Regions from separate parts of the Streptomyces sp. WAC05292 genome, predicted to be linked through region 1. Evidence: riboswitches for the same ligand, from Rfam matches in the RefSeq annotation. Region 1 holds a riboswitch; the other holds the start of a gene.

Region 1 (5,244 bases):
GCCACCACGGGTCGACCGGGAGCTTGCCCGACGGTTCGAACGGCTCGCCCGGGCGGGGGAAGGCCGCCGCCTGGCCGGCCTCCTCGGCCTCGTCCGCCGTCCACTCCGCCGGTTCCGCCCAGGGGTGCGGGGCCAGGTTGAAGCTGCCCCAGTGGATGGGGAGCAGGACGCCGTGGGGGATGCCGCCCTGGAGGTCCAGGTGGGCGCGGAGGCCCTCCTGCGGGGTCATGTGGATGTCGGGCCAGTGTTCGGAGTAGGCGCCGATCTGGATCATCGTGGCGTCGAAGGGGCCGTGGGCCGCGCCGATGGCGCGGAAGCCGTCGAAGTAGCCGGTGTCGCCGCTGTGGAAGATCCGGTGTTCGGCTCCGGCGACGACCCAGGACGCCCACAGGGTGTGCTGCTGGTTGCGCAGGCCGCGGCCGCAGAAGTGGCGGGCCGGGGTGGCGGTGAAGGAGAGGCCGGCGATCTCGGTGGTCTCGTTCCAGTCCAGCTCGCGCACCCGGTCGGGTCCGCGCCGAAGGCCTCGGGGCGCAGGGCTCGCAGCTGTGCGAGCGGGGGACGGGAGCCGGTCAAGGCGCCTCCTGGGGGTGCGGCGGATGGGCGCGGGGCCGTGCCGGGCACGGCCCCCACCTCGGCAACGCCCGACGGCCCCGGAGGATTCCGCCGGACGGACGGCATCCGGTTTCCCCCTCCCGCCGCCGTCGGCCGCCCGGCGCCCGCCGCCCGGCGCCGCGCCCGCCCGTACTACAGCGGCAGCAGCTCCGGACGCTTCGCCTCCACGTTGTCCCCCGAGGACTCGCCGCGCAGGCGGCGGCCGATCCAGGGGACGAGGTGCTCGCGGGCCCACTGGATGTTGTCGCGGGTGGCGTCGACGGAGCTGAGGGGCTGCTGCGGCGGCCACGGCTGGTCGGGGTCGGTCGGCACGTCGAGGCCGAGTACCTGGGCGGCGCGCAGGGCGACGCGGGTGTGGCCCTCGGGCGAGAGGTGCAGCCGGTCGAAGTCCCACGCGCGGCGGTCCTGGACGGACTTCAGGGACCACAGGTCGAGGACGGGGCAGCCGTACTTGTCCGCGATGGCGCGCACGTGCGCGCTGTACGTGGCGACCTTGCCGCGCAGGTGCTTGAGGACGGGCACGCCGCGCGTGTCGAACCCGGTGGTGATCATGACGAGGCCGACGGCGCCGGTGAGGTCGGCGACGGCCGCCTCGAAGCGCTCGGCGACGGCGTCGGGGTCGCTGCCGGGGCGGATGATGTCGTTCCCGCCGGCGCAGAAGCTGACCATGTCGGGGGCGAGTTCCTTGGCGCGCGGGACCTGTTCGGCCACGATCTGGTCGAGCAGGCGGCCGCGTACCGCCAGGTTCGCGTAGCGGAAGTCGCCTTCGGGCCGCTGGTCGGCCAGGAGGACGGCCAGGCGGTCCGCCCAGCCGAGGAACCTCCCGTCGGGCCCGGGGTCGCCGACCCCTTCGGTGAAGCTGTCCCCGATCGCCGTGTACGAGCCGATGGTCCTGCGTGCGGTCGCTGTCGTCTCTGTCATCGTCGTCACTGCCACAAGACCGTATTTTTCACCGCGCCACGTGACCTACGCCACCGTAGGCAGGGGTTGACGGGCCGTGATCTATACCACCCGGTCGGTTCGGAATAGAGGCGTGCGGGGCCGGGACCCCCCTCGGGTCCCGGCCCCGCACGGGTCCGGCGGCCGCCCCTGCCCGGGGCGGGCCTCAGATGGTGACGCCCTTGGAGCGGAGGTAGGCGAGCGGGTCGATGTCGGAGCCGTAGGACTGGCCGGTGCGGATCTCGAAGTGGAGGTGCGGGCCGGTGGAGTTGCCGGTGGAGCCGGAGAGGCCGATGCCCTGGCCGGCGGTGACGCTCTGGCCGGCGGTCACGGACAGCTGGGAGAGGTGGGCGTACTGGGAGTACTTGCCGTCCGCGTGCCGGATGACGACCTCGTTGCCGTACGCGCCTCCCCAGCCCGCGGAGACGACGGTGCCGGCGCCGACGGCCCGGACCTGGGTGCCGGAGGCGGCGACGAAGTCGACGCCGGTGTGGTAGCCGCTGGACCACATGGCACCGGACATCTTGTACGCGGTGGAGACGCCGCCGCCGACGGGGGCGACGAAGGAACCGGCGGCGACGGGTGCGGCGGCCTGCGGGGCGGGCGCCTTCGGGGCGGCGGCCTGCCGGTCGGCCGCGGCCTTGGCGGCGCGCCGGCCGGCGGCGGCTGCCGCCGCCGGTGCCGGGGACTTCTTCCCGGGCGCGGCGGCGGGCTTGCCGGCCGGCTTGGCTGCGGGCTTCTCCGCCGGGGCGGGCGCCGCGGCCCCGGCCGCGCCCGGCGCGCCGAGGCTGAGCCGGAGGCCGGGGTGGATCAGGGACGGGTCGGAGCCGACGGCCTCGCGGTTGTCGGCGTACAGCTGCTGCCAGCCGCCTTCGACGCCGCGGTCCGCGGCGATGGTGGAGAGGCAGTCGCCCGGCACGACGGTGTAGACGGCGGGGGCGGGGGCGGCGGCCGGTGCGGCGGCGGGCTGCGCCTGCACCGCCGAGTGGGTCTGCGGAGCCACCGCGGGGGCGGCGGCGGTGGCGGCGGGCGCCGCGTGGGCGCCGGCGGCGCCGACCAGCGGGAGCGCGAGCGCGGCGCCTCCGGTTCCGGCGGCGGCGAAACCCCGGGCTATCGAGCGGGACTTCGGACGGCGGTGCTTGCCCTTTGCCGGCATGGCGGATTCCTCTCCGGCGCCTGCGAGGTGAGCTGTCGGGTTCGGACCGGGAGCTGTCCGGCCGGCACGGCCCCGCGAGCGGGACGTGCACGGCTTCACCCCGAGCCGTTTCCGGAGCGGGAACCCCGGCGACGGCGGCCTACCTGGTTCCCCCGCTCCTGCCGGTCGCGTGAATGGTCGAGTGCGGTTTCCGGGCGGCGGCAGGATTAGGCGGTCCGTCCGGATCGGTCGCGAAGGTAATCGAGTCCGACGGGGCGGAACAAGCCGCGAATTACCTGACGGATTCACAGGAACGCGATTCCGGCGGAATTCCGGTCACCCTGTGTCCATTCGCTTGTGCCAACAGGCCCTCCGGCCGGGGCTTTCACGTTTTCCCCTCGGGCACGCACGGTCACCGTATGATCTGGCTCACGGGGCTGCGCCCGATCTCCCCTCCGACGGCGGCACGTTGGCCCCAAGCAGCTCAATTCGGACATCCGGCGACGATGCGGAGGATCCACGTGACCCAGCAGATACCCACGCCCCCTCCGGCCGGACGGGCGCCCGAGCCGCAGCTGGCCGGCGTACGCAACTTCCGCGATGTCGGCGGCCTTCCGACTCTCGACGGACGTCGGGTCAGGTCGGGACGACTCTACCGAAGCGGACATCTGGCGCATGCCACCGAAACCGATGCAGAGTTCCTCGAATCGCTTGGCCTGCACACCGTCTTCGACTTCCGCAACGCCGTCGACCAGGCCATGGAAGGCCCTGACATACCGCTCGCCGGCGTGCGCAACCTCAACATCCCGCTCTCCGACCCGGCCGCCGGCGCGGACTTCTGGACGATGGTGCGCGACGGGGACACCGAGCAGCTCCGCGGCATCCTGGGCGACGGCAGGGCGGCCGCGCGGATGACGGACTCCTACCGCGCGATGGTCGTGGAGCGCACCGCCGAGCACGGCAGGGTGCTGCACGCGCTGGCCGAGGACAGCGTTCCGGCGCTCATGCACTGCGCCGCCGGCAAGGACCGGGCCGGGGTGGCGGTCGCCGTCACGCTCCTCGCGCTGGGGGTGGAGCGGGAGGCGATCCTGGCGGACTACCTGGAGTCGAACGCCCCGCACCGCCGCTACCGCGTGCGCCCCGGCAGCGGCATCCCCGAGGCCCGCTCCCCCGAGGCGACGGAGCTGCTCGCGCCGCTCTTCGACGCCCGCGCCGCCTACCTGGCCGCGGCCTTCGACACCATCGACGCCCGGTGGGGCGGCACCGACCGCTACCTGGCCGAGGGCCTGCGCCTGGCCCCCGCCACCCTGGACCGCCTCCGCGACCGGCTGCTCGACTGAAGCCCCTGCGGCCGGAGGGCGCCGGCCGGCCGCCGGCGCCCCCGGACCGCTCAGCTCCCCGCGGCCGCCTGCCTGACGAGCGTCCGCCCGAACTCCCACATCAGCCCGCCCCCGTCGTGGGCCTCGTCCATCACCTCGCGGAAGGCCCCGACGAACCGGTCGACGTCCGCCTCGTCGATCACCAGCGGCGGAATCAGCTTGATGACCTCCAGCCGGTCCCCCGACACCTGCGTCAGGATCCGGTGCCTGCGCAGCAGCGGCACCACGACCATCTGCGCGAAGAGCCCCTTGCGGGCGGCCTGGAGCACCGTCCAGCGGCTGCGCAGGCCCAGCGACGACGGCCGCCCGAACTCGATGCCGACCATCAGCCCCCGCCCCCGCACCTCGTGCAGCAGCTCGTAGTCGCCGACGAGCGCCGCGAGCCGCCCGCGCAGCAGCTCGCCCGTCGCACGGGCGCGGGCCACCAGCTGCTCGTCCTCCATGACGGCGAGTACCGCGAGCCCGGCCGCCATCGCCTGCGCGTTGGAGCCGAAGCTGGCGGAGTGGACGAGCACCCGGTCCATGGACGAGTACACCTTGCGGAAGATCCAGTCCCGGCCCAGGGTGGCGCCCACGGGGACGTACCCGCCGGACAGCGCCTTGGCGACGCACACCAGGTCCGGCTCGACGCCCGGCTCGTGCTGGTACGCGTAGAAGTCGCCGGTACGTCCGATGCCGGTCTGCACCTCGTCGGCGATGAGCAGCGCCTTGTGCCGGTGCAGCAGCTCCTGGGCGGCGGCCAGGAAGCCCGGCGGTGCGGCGTGCACGCCCTTGCCCTGGATCGGCTCGACGACGAACCCCGCCACGTCTCCCCCGCGCAGCTCCCGCTCCAGGGCGGCCAGGTCGCCGAGCGGGATGCGGGTGTCGGGCAGCAGCGGCGCGAAGCCGTCGCGGAAGCCGCGCTCCCCGTTGACCGACAGCGCTCCGGCGGTCAGCCCGTGGAAGGCGTGGTCGCAGTAGAGGATCCTGGGGCGCCCGGTGGCGTACCGGGCGAACTTCAGGGCGGTCTCGACGGCCTCGGTGCCGCTGTTGCCGAAGAAGACGCGGTCCAGGTGCGGGCTGTACGAGAGCAGCCGCTCCGCGAGCAGGCCCGGCAGCGGCGGGCAGTCGAAGCGCGTGAGGTCGGCGAGTCCGGCGTCGAGGACGTCGTGCAGCGCCCGGCGCACCACGGGGTGGTGG
Region 2 (5,244 bases), on a different contig from region 1:
ACCAAGAAAAGGGATGTGCTGGGGGTCTGGCTGGGCGGTCTGGCTGGATCTGGTGGAAGGGGCTGACGGGGGTCGTCGCGGACCATTGTGTCCCGACGCACCGACAGGCCCGACTCCGACCCGGGTACCGGCCGGGAACTTCTCCGGCGCCCGGCGCGCTTGCATACAGTGGCAGGTCTGACGGAATTCTCTGCATCGCGATCGAAGGGACCACATGCCCATGGGTCACACGGCCACAGCCCAGGCCGGCTCCGGCGGCCTGACAGCGACCGAGCACCGGCTGGCCAACGGCCTGCGCGTGGTGCTCTCCGAGGACCACCTGACCCCGGTCGCGGCGGTCTGCCTGTGGTACGACGTCGGCTCGCGCCACGAAGTCAAGGGACGCACCGGCCTGGCTCACCTCTTCGAGCACCTGATGTTCCAGGGCTCCGCGAGCGTACCGGGGAACGGCCACTTCGAGCTCGTCCAGGGCGCCGGCGGCTCCCTCAACGGCACGACGAGCTTCGAGCGCACCAACTACTTCGAGACCATGCCGGCCCACCAGCTGGAGCTGGCGCTGTGGCTCGAAGCCGACCGGATGGGCTCGCTGCTGGCCGCCCTGGACGAGGAGTCCATGGAGAACCAGCGCGACGTCGTCAAGAACGAGCGCCGCCAGCGCTACGACAACGTCCCGTACGGCACCGCCTTCGAGCGGCTGACCGCCATGGCCTACCCCGAGCCCCACCCCTACCACCACACGCCGATCGGCTCGATGGCCGACCTGGACGCGGCCTCGCTGGAGGACGCGCGCGCGTTCTTCCGCACCTACTACGCGCCCAACAACGCGGTGCTGTCGGTCGTCGGCGACATCGACCCGGATCAGACGCTCGCCTGGATCGAGAAGTACTTCGGCACCATCCCCGCCCACGACGGCAAGCAGCCCCCGCGCGACGGCACGCTGCCCGACACCATGGGCGGCCAGCTCCGCGAGGAGATCACCGAGGACGTCCCGGCCCGCGCCCTGATGGCCGCCTACCGGCTGCCCCACGACGGCACCCGCGACTGCGACGCCGCCGACGTGGCGCTGACCGTCCTCGGCGGAGGCGAGTCCTCCCGCCTGCACAACCGCCTCGTCCGCCGCGACCAGACGGCCGTCGCGGCCAGCTTCGGCATGCTCCGCCTCGCCGGCGCCCCCTCGATGGGCTGGCTGGACGTGAAGACCTCCAGCGGCGTCGAGGTGCCCGCCATCGAGGCAGCCGTGGACGAGGAGCTCGCCCGGTTCGCCGCCGAGGGCCCCACGGCCGAGGAGATGGAGCGCGCCCAGGCCCAGCTGGAGCGCGAGTGGCTGGACCGGCTGGGCACCGTCGCCGGCCGGGCGGACGAACTGTGCCGCTTCGCGGTCCTCTTCGGCGACCCGCAGCTGGCACTGACCGCCGTGCAGCGCGTCCTCGACGTCACCGCCGAGGAGGTGCAGGCCGTCGCCGCGGCCCGGCTGCGCCCCGACAACCGCGCGGTGCTCGTCTACGAGCCCCTCGCCGCCGACGACTCCGACGCGAACGAGAACGAGAACGAGGGGGCGGAGCAGTGAGCGACACCGCAGCCGTCACGATGACCTTCCACCCGCGGCCCGCTGCCGGGCAGCCCAAGCCGTGGGCGTTCCCCGCCCCCGAGCGGAGCGCCCTCCCCAACGGCCTGACCGTGCTGCGCTGCCACCGGCCCGGCCAGCAGGTCATCGCGGTCGAGGTGAACCTCGCCGCACCGCTGGACGCCGAGCCGGAGGGGCTGGACGGCGTCGCCACCATCATGGCGCGCGCCCTGTCCGAGGGCACCGACAAGCACTCCGCCGAGGAGTTCGCCGCCGAGCTGGAGCGCTGCGGAGCCACCCTCGACGCGCACGCCGACCACCCCGGCCTGCGCGTCTCCCTGGAGGTGCCGGCCTCCCGGCTGGCCAAGGCCCTCGGCCTGCTCGCCGAGGCGCTGCGCGCGCCGGCCTTCGCCGACAGCGAGGTCGACCGCCTCGTCCGCAACCGCCTGGACGAGATCCCGCACGAGCTGGCCAACCCGCAGCGCCGCGCCGCCAAGGAGCTCTACCGGCAGCTCTTCCCGGCCTCCCTGCGCATGTCCCGCCCGCGCCAGGGCACCGAGGAGACCGTCGCCCGGATCGACTCCGCCGCCGTCCGCGCCTTCTACGAGGCGCACGTGCGCCCCGCGACGGCCACCGCGGTGATCGTCGGCGACCTGGCCGGCATCGACCTGGACGCCCTCCTGGCCGACACCCTGGGCGCCTGGACGGGCGACGCGGGCCAGGCCCGCCCCGTGCCCCCGGTCGAGTCCGACGACACCGGCCGCGTCGTCATCGTCGACCGGCCCGGCGCCGTCCAGACCCAGCTGCTGATCGGCCGCACCGGCCCCGACCGGCACGACCGGGTGTGGGCCGCGCAGGTGCTCGGCACGTACTGCCTGGGCGGCACCCTCACCTCGCGCCTGGACAAGGTGCTGCGCGAGGAGAAGGGGTACACGTACGGCGTGCGCGCCTTCGGCCAGGTGCTGCGCTCCACCGCCGACGGCCGGGGCGCCTCGATGCTCGCCATCAGCGGGTCGGTGGACACCCCCAACACCGGTGCGGCGCTGGAGGACCTCTGGAAGGTGCTGCGGACGCTGGCCGAGGGCGGTCTGACGGATGCCGAGCGGGACGTCGCGGTGCAGAACCTGGTGGGCGTGGCCCCGCTGAAGTTCGAGACGGCCGCGGCCGTCGCCGGCACCCTCGCCGACCAGGTCGAGCAGGAGCTCCCCGACGACTACCAGGCGCAGCTGTACGCCCGGCTGGCGGAGACGGGCACCGTCGAGGCCACCACGGCCGTGGTGCAGGCCTTCCCGGTGGACCGGCTGGTGACCGTGCTCGTCGGTGACGCCGCGCAGATCGAGGGCCCGGTGCGCGCGTTGGGCATCGGAGAGGTGACCGTCGTCGGCAACTGACGGGCAACTCCCCGAGGGCCCCGGCGGCTTGTCCGCCGGGGCCCTTTGTGTCCGGATTTGCTGCGGAGGTTGCCCGTATGCGGTGTGGCGTGCGCAACAAAAGGCCGTGACCATTTGGTGATTGACTGATGATCCGCCTAGCGTCGGCCGTGCTGTCCGTCAGTTGATACGCGCCGCACCCGCGGCACCGGGCAGCGATCGCCGAGTCCCCGTACGGCGCGAGCCAGGGGAGCCGGGGACCCACACGTCCCTTGGGGTGAATCGGGCCGCCTCGCAAGAGGTGCCCGTAGGAGACCTTCCTGCTCCGAACCCGTCAGCTAACCCGGTAGGCGAGAGGGAAGGAAAGGATCAGCCTCTCCATGGCCTTTGGCAGCCGTGCCGCCGGCAAGCACCGTGGTTCCAGCCGTCTGAGCCGCAAGACCGCCGGATACGCCGGCGTCGCCGCCCTCGCCACCACCGGCGTGGTGGGCACCCTCGCCGCCCCGGCCTTCGCCGCGTCGGACAAGGGCCCCTCCATGGAGGACACCGGTCTGAACGCGGTCGTCACCGCCGAGGACGTCGCCGGCCAGATCGAGGCCCAGGCCGACGCCCAGCGGGCCGCCGCCGAGGCCGCCGCCCTGAGGGCGCAGGCCGAGGCCGACGCGAAGGCGCGCGCCGCCGAGGCCAAGCAGAAGGCCGAGGCCAAGGCCAAGGCCGAGCGCGAGGCCGCCGAGCGCGCCGCCCGCGAGGAGGAGCGCAAGCGCCTCAACACCTTCGTCTCCCCGCTCGCCGGCTCCTACGTCAGCACCCAGTACCGCGCCGGCGGCGGCATGTGGTCCTCCGGCAGCCACACCGGCATCGACTTCCACGCCGACGAGGGCTCCGTCGTCCGCGCCGTCGGCGTCGGCACCGTCGTCGAGGCCGGCTGGGGCGGCGCCTACGGCAACAACGTCGTGATCCGGCACGCCGACGGCACCTACACCCAGTACGGCCACCTCAACTCGCTGAGCGTCTCGGTCGGCCAGCAGGTCACCCCGGGCCAGCAGATCGGCCTCTCCGGCTCCACCGGCAACTCCAGCGGCCCGCACCTGCACTTCGAGGCCCGCACCGGCGCCAAGTACGGCTCCGACATCGACCCGATCGCCTACCTGCGCAGCCACGGCGTCAGCCTCTGACCCGCGCAGCAGCCTTCCGCGAAGGCCCCGGCTCACCGAGCCGGGGCCTTCGCGCTGCCGCCCGCCGATTTCCGGCCGCCGCACACCGGCCGAAATACCGCCGATTTCCTGCCGCCCTCGGAAAACGGCGGGAATTGCCATAGAGTTTCCGTACGATCCGCGCGGCCGCGGCATCGGTGCCGGCAATCGGAAAAAAACAGGGCGGAGGTCCGGTCTTGCGTATTCCCGCGCACGCGGTGTGCACTGCGATCCGCGACGACATCGTCTCCGGGGCGTTCGAACCGGGCGCCAGGCTCACCGAGGAGCAGCTGGCCCGCCGGTACGGCGTCTCGCGCGTCCCGGTCCGCGAGGCGCTGCGGACCCTGGAGTCGGAGGGCTTCGTGACCAGCCGGCGGCACGCGGGCGCCTGCGTCGCCGAGCCGACCGAGCAGGAGGCCGCCGACCTCCTGGAGATGCGGATGCTGTTGGAGCCGCTCGCGGCCGCCAGGGCCGCGCGGCGGCGCACCGAGGGCCACCTGAAGGTGCTGCGCGGCCTGGTCAGGCTCGGCCAGGAAAGGGCCAGGGGCGGGCAGGGCGAGGACCTGCGGGCGCTGGGGAGCTGGTTCCACGAGACCCTCGCCCAGGCCTCCGCCAGCCCCGGGCTGATCGCCCTCCTCACGCAGATGCGCCACAAGGTCGCCTGGATGTACGCCGTGCAGGCGCCGGAGCGGCCCGTGGAGTGCTGGGCGGAGCACGGTGCCATCACGGACGCGGTGGCCCGGGGCGACGCGGAGCGGGCGCGGGCGCTGACCGCCGGCCACGCCGAACACACCGCGGGCGCCTACCGGCTGCGCGTGAGGACTTCGCAACCTGCCGTAAACACGGCGAGCCGCTCCTTTTAACGGCGGCGCCGTAGAAATACCGGTAAGAAAGCCGGGACCTCCGACGGGCCGCGCGTTTTCCGTGCCGCTTTTAGGTCGGAGATCGGGCTCCCTGCGCATTTCCGTGCATTCGGCGAAGCGTTTTTCCGCGCGCATTCCCGTATCCCGCCTCCCGTACCCCGATTCCGGTACGCGCGTGTGCGTATCCGCGAACGACGAAGCCGCGGCGCCCGAGCATCGGCGGCCGCGGCTTCGCGCGAACCGGGGTGGAACCC

What was found. A riboswitch is a leader RNA that binds a small molecule or an ion and turns the genes downstream of it on or off. The one in region 1 is predicted to bind cyclic di-AMP.
Region 2: another riboswitch for cyclic di-AMP. It lies ahead of EF903_RS16735 (M23 family metallopeptidase); the one in region 1 lies ahead of EF903_RS18045 (LysM peptidoglycan-binding domain-containing M23 family metallopeptidase).

Annotation. Positions count from the first base shown of each region.
Region 1 is NZ_RPSE01000160.1:3,946-9,189, forward strand. Features, by position in the region: partial or broken gene EF903_RS18035 (MBL fold metallo-hydrolase) at 1-508, opposite strand, end outside; gene EF903_RS18040 (SGNH/GDSL hydrolase family protein) at 745-1,533, opposite strand; gene EF903_RS18045 (LysM peptidoglycan-binding domain-containing M23 family metallopeptidase) at 1,718-2,707, opposite strand; cyclic di-AMP (ydaO/yuaA leader) riboswitch at 2,712-2,897, opposite strand; gene EF903_RS18050 (tyrosine-protein phosphatase) at 3,208-4,026, shown strand; gene EF903_RS18055 (aspartate aminotransferase family protein) at 4,077-5,244, opposite strand, start outside.
Region 2 is NZ_RPSE01000138.1:679-5,922, reverse strand. Features, by position in the region: gene EF903_RS16745 (pitrilysin family protein) at 221-1,567, shown strand; gene EF903_RS16740 (pitrilysin family protein) at 1,588-2,955, shown strand; cyclic di-AMP (ydaO/yuaA leader) riboswitch at 3,145-3,302, shown strand; gene EF903_RS16735 (M23 family metallopeptidase) at 3,315-4,109, shown strand; gene EF903_RS16730 (GntR family transcriptional regulator) at 4,325-4,990, shown strand.